DNA from 2 places in the Trinickia sp. NRRL B-1857 genome. Region 2 is predicted to be linked to the other one. Evidence: riboswitches for the same ligand, from Rfam matches in the RefSeq annotation. Region 2 holds a riboswitch; the other holds the start of a gene.

Region 1 (3,406 bases), on a different contig from region 2:
CGCGTTTTGGACGGCGCGCGAGGACGACGGCGCGCTCGTGTTCTCGCTCGATTCGGAAGAGGGCGACGCGGGCTTCCCCGGCAATGTGCAGGCGCAAGTGCGCTACACGCTCGACGACGACGGCGAATTGACGATCGATTATTCGGCGCGTACCGACGCGCCCACGCCGCTTAACCTAACGAGTCACGGCTACTTCAACCTGACGGCGCAAGCGGGAGCCGACATCAAAGGTCACGTGCTCTCGATCGACGCCGATGCTTTCTTCGAGGTCGACCCCACGTTGATTCCGATCCGGCAAGTCGCCGTGGCGGGCAACGCGTTCGACTTTCGCGAGGCGGCGCCGATCGGGGCGCGGCTCGAGTGGCCGCATGAGCAGCTTTCGCTCGCGCGCGGTTTCGATCATTGCTATGTGCTGCGCGAGCCGCAAGGCTTGGGAGAGCGGGCCGTGCGCGAGGTGGCGCGGCTATACGATCCCGCAAGCGGGCGCGAAATGACGGTATCGACCGATCAGCGCGGCTTGCAGTTCTACACGGGCAATTACCTCGAGGGTGTCCCGGGACGTCATGCTCGCACTTATGCGCGCTACGCGGGCCTTTGCCTCGAGGCCGGCGGTTTTCCGAACCAAATCAATATGGCCGATCGCGAGGACGTCATCTCGCGACCCGAAAAACCGTATCGCCAGGTGACGCGGTATCGCGTCGGCGTCCTCGACTGACGGGCCATGCCCCGGCGGCACTGCGGCTACGAGACGCACACATACCGGCAGACTTCATGGTCCGTGCGTACGCCGGGATGCTCGCGCGTGGCCTGCCAAAGCGGCGAGGCGCCGACATTGCCGTCGTGTCCATGATGACCGCGCGCGGCGGCGCGGCGGTGCGCTTGGGCATCGGTCCAACGGGCGAAGTTCAACACGTGGGCTTCGTCGCGCGTGGCGAAGAAATTCGCTGAGATGAGACCGTCGGGCGGCTCGGCATCGCCGTTCAGGGCGAGCGTCACCCTATCGATCCAACTCGCTTGGATGATGGCGCTGGGCTTTTCGAGCGATTGCCGCACCACGACGAGGCATTCTCCGGGGCCGCTGCGCCCGGAACTCCACCCGCCGGCCGGCACGGCCACATCGACCCAGTGTGCGACGGCCTGCGCGGCCAGCGGTTCGATGGCGCGGGCAATGGCGTCGACGACGGTGCGCTCGGCCGCCTCGAAGCGACTGACGCGCCAAGCGGCGACGAAAAGTAGGGCGTTGGCGTCCGTATCTCGGTAGACATCGGCCAGTGTTCCGGTCGGCACGGTGCGGGCATGTTCGATCAACGAGGGCATCGCGCGCTCGAGCGCCTCGCGCGATGCGAAAACGACGCGGCCTGCGGCGAGCAGGCGGATATCCGGGTCAATAGGGTTGAAGCGGTTCGACAGGGGCGACATGAGCTTTTTCCTCCTCCGTTGCATTACGTTACCGCGTCTTGGCGATGCCTGCCGTACACATCGCTCGCTTTCGTTGACCGGCCCTCATTTGACAACCCTGTAACGCTCGCGTAAATTTCGCGCACGCGTCGGGAGAGCGCGCTCGCGGTAGGGTTTTTAGGCCCGCCGGGACGCCGCCGAAGGGGCACACCCACAAACTCTCAGGCAAAAGGACCGACCGCGTCGAAAGACCTGTTCGCACAGGTGTTTTCGCACTCTGGAGAGTGGCGGTAGTTCGTGGCGGCGCACCGGAAAAGACCGGCCCTTGCGCGCCTGAGCAAGCCGCCCACCGAAGGGGCGCGCGTCGAGCGGGATACGGAAATACGTCCCCGCCGGCGCAATCTCTCAGGTACCGAGGACAGAGGGGGCATGCATCGCATTCGTCGCAGGCATTTGAGCCCGCGCGCGTCGACTGGCATGGCCCTTTTTGTTTTCGCGAAACCTATGCGCGCCGAGGCTCCCATGACCGAACTGAAACAGACTCCCCTGAATGCCGCTCACCGTGCGCTGAATGCGCGCATGGTCGATTTCGGCGGCTGGGACATGCCCGTCAATTACGGCTCGCAGATCGACGAACACCACGCCGTGCGTACCGACGCGGGCATGTTCGACGTGTCCCATATGTGTGCGGTCGATGTCGCGGGCGCGCAGGCGCGTGCCTTCTTCGAATGCGCGATCGCCAACAACGTCGGTAAGCTCCAGACGCCGGGCCGTGCCCTGTATTCGTGCATGCTCAACGAAGACGGCGGCGTCATCGACGATTTGATCGTCTACTTTTTCTCCGACGATTTTTTCCGCGTCGTCGTCAATGCCGGCACGGCCGATAAAGATATCGCCTGGTTCAACGCGTTGAACGCCGAGCGCGGCTTCGGCCTGTCGATCACGCCCCGGCGCGATTTGGCGATCGTGGCCGTTCAGGGTCCGAACGCTCGCGCCAAGGTTTGGCAAGTGCTGCCGTCGGTACGCGAAGCGACCGAGCCGCTCAAGCCGTTCAACGCCGCGCGCGTCGACGCGGCGCCCTACGGCGAACTGACCCTGGCGCGCACGGGCTACACCGGTGAGGACGGCTTCGAGATCATCGTGCCGGCCGCCCACGTCGTCGCGCTGTGGCAAGCGCTGGCGGGCGCGGGCGTGCGGCCCTGCGGGCTCGGCGCGCGCGATACGCTTCGCCTCGAAGCCGGCATGAATTTGTATGGCCAAGACATGGACGAAAAGGTCTCGCCGCTCGACGCCGGGCTGGCCTGGACCGTCGACCTGAGCGCGCCGCGCGCGTTCGTCGGCCGCGCCGCGCTGGAGCGCGACGGGGCGCGTCAAGAATTCGTCGGGCTCATCCTACAAAAAGAGAACGGCAAGGCAGGCGGCGTGCTGCGCGCGCATCAGAAAGTCGTGACGCCGCACGGCGACGGCGAAATCACGAGCGGCACGTTCTCGCCGACGATGCAAGAATCGATCGCATTTGCGCGCGTGCCGAAAGGCGTGCGTCCGGGCGATGTCGTGCAAGTCCAAATCCGGGACAAAGCGTTGCCCGCAAGCGTGGTAAAACTGCCGTTCGTGCGAGGCGGCAAGGTGCTCGTCGCCTAAGGGGCGGCCCGCGCGCGAAGCTGAAAACCTTATCGATCCCATTCCAACGCATCCACCCAATCACTAGGAGTCCCAAATGAGCAACGTTCCGGCCGAGCTGAAATACACCGACGAACACGAGTGGATCAGAGCCGAAGCCGACGGCACCGTGGCGGTGGGGATCACCGATCACGCGCAAGCGACGCTCGGCGACATCGTCTTTCTCGAATTGCCCGAAGTCGGCAAGGAAATCAAAGCCGGCGATGCAGTCGGCGTCGTCGAATCGGTCAAAGCCGCATCGGACATCTACGCCCCCGTGACGGGCGAGATCGTTGCCGTCAACGACGAGATCGTCGACTCGCCCGAGGAAGTCAACGGGGACGCCTAC
Region 2 (3,406 bases):
GACTCTCGCGAATAAAACCTGGACGTTTGATTGTAGCGAATCCGGCCGCTTGAGCCTATCGTCTGCATACCGCTAACGATCGACAGGAGTCGCTCATTCATGAAGACCATTTTCATCACCGGCTGCTCGTCCGGTTTCGGCCTTGAAATCGCTCGCTACTTTCTCGCACGCGATTGGAGGGTGATCGCCACGATGCGAACGCCGCGCGAGGACGTGTTGCCACCTTCGGAGCATTTGCGCATTCTGCCGCTCGATGTGACGAACGCCGAGAGTATCCGCCTTGCGGTGGAGGCGGCAGGCCCCATCGATGTTCTCGTGAACAATGCGGGAATCGGCGTGCTCAATGCGCTGGAGGGCACCGCCATGGCGATCACGCGCGAAGTGTTCGACACGAACACGCTCGGAACGATTGCAGTAACCCAAGCCGTCTTGCCGCAATTCAGGCAGCGCAAGGCGGGGGTGGTCGTCAACGTCACGTCGAGCGTAACGCTAAGATCGCTGCCGTTGCTCTCCGTCTATACCGCGAGCAAGGCGGCCGTCAATGCGTTCACGGAATCGCTTGCGCTCGAACTCGAGCAGTTCAACGTGCGCGTGAATTTGGTGTTGCCCGGGCGCGCGCCCGATACGCGCTTCGCCGAAAACGGCCAGCCGCGGATGCGCGATGGATTCCCCGAACCGTACGCCGAGTTGGCGCAGAACATTTTCAAGCGTTGGGAGCAATCGACCGAGATTACGCACTCTGTCGACGTCGCCGAGGCCGTATGGCGTGCCGCGAACGATCCGTCGTCCCCGCTGCGCATCCCGGCCGGCGCGGACGCGGTTGCATTGTCGAAATAATGCGCTAACGCGGTACGCCGAACGCCGCGTGCAGCGCTTCGGCGCGCACGCGGCGCAAACCGGCTCTACCTGCGGCCCTTCTTCGGAATGAGCATCTGCGCCAATTCGTGCAGAAATTGAGCGGGCCCATGTGCATGTAGCGCCCGCCCACTGCTGTGCGCACCGTCGCCGCATCTCACGTTTGTGAGCGACGGCAACTTTGCGCGCCGGATGTTTGTCGTCGGCGTATTCGGCGGCGATGTTGATTTGCGGACAGCCGCGATAACCTGGGCGAGCGATCCGCTCTCCGATCCACTGAAGCTGTGGTTTGCTAGGCGGAAAGAGTTCGGCGAAGGGGGGCGTCGTGAGCCTGGGCGAGGTCTTCGACGCAGACGACGTCCTCTCGGTGCTCGATACGATCACGGTGACACGTCAGACCGTTGTGGAGCCGGCATTGCGTACGAAGGATTAAAAAACGCTTGCCGACTTTCTTGAGCGCGGCTAGTCTTAGCGCGTTCCACCAAGCTGCATGGAAGAGATCGTTCGCCTAGAACGACGCCGACGGAGCAACCGCCCCGGAAACTCTCAGGCAAAAGGACCGCGCAGCAGGAACATCTGGAGAGCGGCGCCATCTCGGCGCCCACCGAAGGGGAGCCCCGCGCGCCGTGCAGTCGCGCCTGGGGCGAAACTCTCAGGTACATGGACAGATGGGGCATCGGCGCCGGTTGCAATCGGCCGGCGATGCTCAACGAACGCTGGACCATGTCATGTCAAAAATTGCCGTCATCGGCGCCGGTATTACCGGCGTCACTACCGCCTATGCGCTCGCCCGGCGCGGCTGCCACGTCACCGTGCTCGAACGTCATCGCTATGCCGCGATGGAAACGTCGTTCGCGAACGGCGGGCAACTCTCCGCCAGCAATGCCGAGGTTTGGAATAGCCGCGCGACCGTGCTCAAAGGCCTGCGCTGGATGTTCAAGCGCGACGCGCCGCTGCTGATGAATCCGCGCCCCACGTGGCACAAATACAGTTGGATCGGCGAATTCTTGCGCCAGATTCCGGGTTACCGCGACAACACGATCGAGACGGTGCGCCTGGCGATCGCCGCCCGTGAGCACTTGTTCTCGATCGCTAAGCGCGAAGCGATCGAATTCGATCTCGAGCAACGCGGGATATTGCATTTCTATGCGACGCGCGGCGAATTCGAGTCCGCTTCGAAGGTCAATGCGATCTTGCGCGACGGCGGCTTGGCGCGCCGGGCCGTCACGCCCGACGAGATTCGTACGATCGAACCGACGCTGCGCGGCGATTTTTACGGCGGCTTTTTTACCGAATCCGACTCGACGGGGGATATTCACAAATTCACGCGCGGGTTGGCGCGTGCTTGCGAGCGGCTGGGCGTTCGATTTCGCTACGATGCGGCCGTGCAATCGATCGACGAGACGGGTGAAGGCCAAGTCTCGATCGCACTGCAATCCGATGGCCGTAGCGAGGTGGATCGATTCGATCGCGTCGTCGTTTGCGCAGGTATAGGCAGTCGCGCATTGGCGGCGCACGTGGGCGATCATGTGAACGTCTACCCGGTTAAGGGTTATTCGATCACTGTGTCGCTCGATGACCCGGCGAGCCGGGAGGCGGCGCCGTGGGTCAGCTTGCTCGACGACCGCGCGAAGATCGTGACGAGTCGCCTCGGCAGCGACAGGTTTCGCGTGGCGGGTACGGCCGAATTGAACGGCGAGAACCGCGACATTCGAGCGGATCGAATCGCGCCGCTCGTTCGGTGGGTGCGGGAGCATTTTCCCGAGGTGTCGACCGCGCGCGTCGTTCCATGGGCCGGGCTGCGGCCCATGTTGCCGAGCATGCTGCCGAGAGTCGGAAGAGGGCGGCGGCGTACCGTGTTCTACAACACGGGGCATGGACACTTAGGGTGGACGCTCTCCGCCGCCACGGCGGAAAGCGTCGCCGATCTCGTGGCGGGCGACCTGGCGTCGTCGCGTTTGCGAGTGAGCCAGGTCGGCACGCACAGCGTCGCTTGACCGGTCCGAGGCTAATCCCGAGCCGGGCCGTAGCCGCCACCGCCCGGCGTCTGGATGACGACGACGTCGTCCTGCCCGACCTGCATCCGATGCCGTGCGCCGAAGTGTTCGCGCGAGCCGTCCTTGCGTTCGATCCAATTGACCCCGATCGCGCCGGGTGCGCCGCCGTTCAACCCGAACGGCGGCACGAGACGGCGGTTGGCGAGCATGACGGCCGTCATGGGTTCGAGAAAGCGCACGCGCCTTTCGGTCCCGTCGCCGCCGCGATGACGTCCGTCGCCGCCGCTTCCGAGCCGGACGCTAAACGCGTCGAGCCGCACCGGAAAGCGCCACTCGAGCACTTCGGGATCGGTCAGACGCGAGTTCGTCATATGCGTCTGTACGGCGCTGCATCCGTCGAACGTAGGCCCGGCGCCGGATCCGCCGCATATCGTTTCGTAATACTGAAGGCTGTCGTTGCCGAACGTGAAATTGTTCATCGTTCCCTGCGCGCCGGCCAGCACGCCGAGCGCGCCGTAGAGCGCATCGGTCACGACTTGCGACGTTTCCACGTT

The links. Region 2 has a riboswitch for glycine ahead of AB1286_RS23720 (D-amino acid dehydrogenase). Riboswitches for the same ligand answer to the same signal wherever they lie in the genome.
Region 1: linked by a shared signal. The riboswitch ahead of gcvT (glycine cleavage system aminomethyltransferase GcvT) and the one ahead of AB1286_RS23720 (D-amino acid dehydrogenase) in region 2 are both predicted to bind glycine.

The regions. Positions count from the first base shown of each region.
Region 1 is NZ_JBFLUK010000001.1:2,661,900-2,665,305, forward strand. It holds gene AB1286_RS11870 (aldose epimerase family protein) at 1-715, shown strand, start outside; gene AB1286_RS11875 (hypothetical protein) at 742-1,419, opposite strand; glycine riboswitch at 1,539-1,645, shown strand; glycine riboswitch at 1,666-1,830, shown strand; gene gcvT (glycine cleavage system aminomethyltransferase GcvT) at 1,921-3,039, shown strand; gene gcvH (glycine cleavage system protein GcvH) at 3,116-3,406, shown strand, end outside.
Region 2 is NZ_JBFLUK010000011.1:585,345-588,750, forward strand. It holds gene AB1286_RS23715 (SDR family oxidoreductase) at 100-837, shown strand; glycine riboswitch at 1,337-1,427, shown strand; gene AB1286_RS23720 (D-amino acid dehydrogenase) at 1,524-2,852, shown strand; gene AB1286_RS23725 (hydantoinase B/oxoprolinase family protein) at 2,864-3,406, opposite strand, start outside.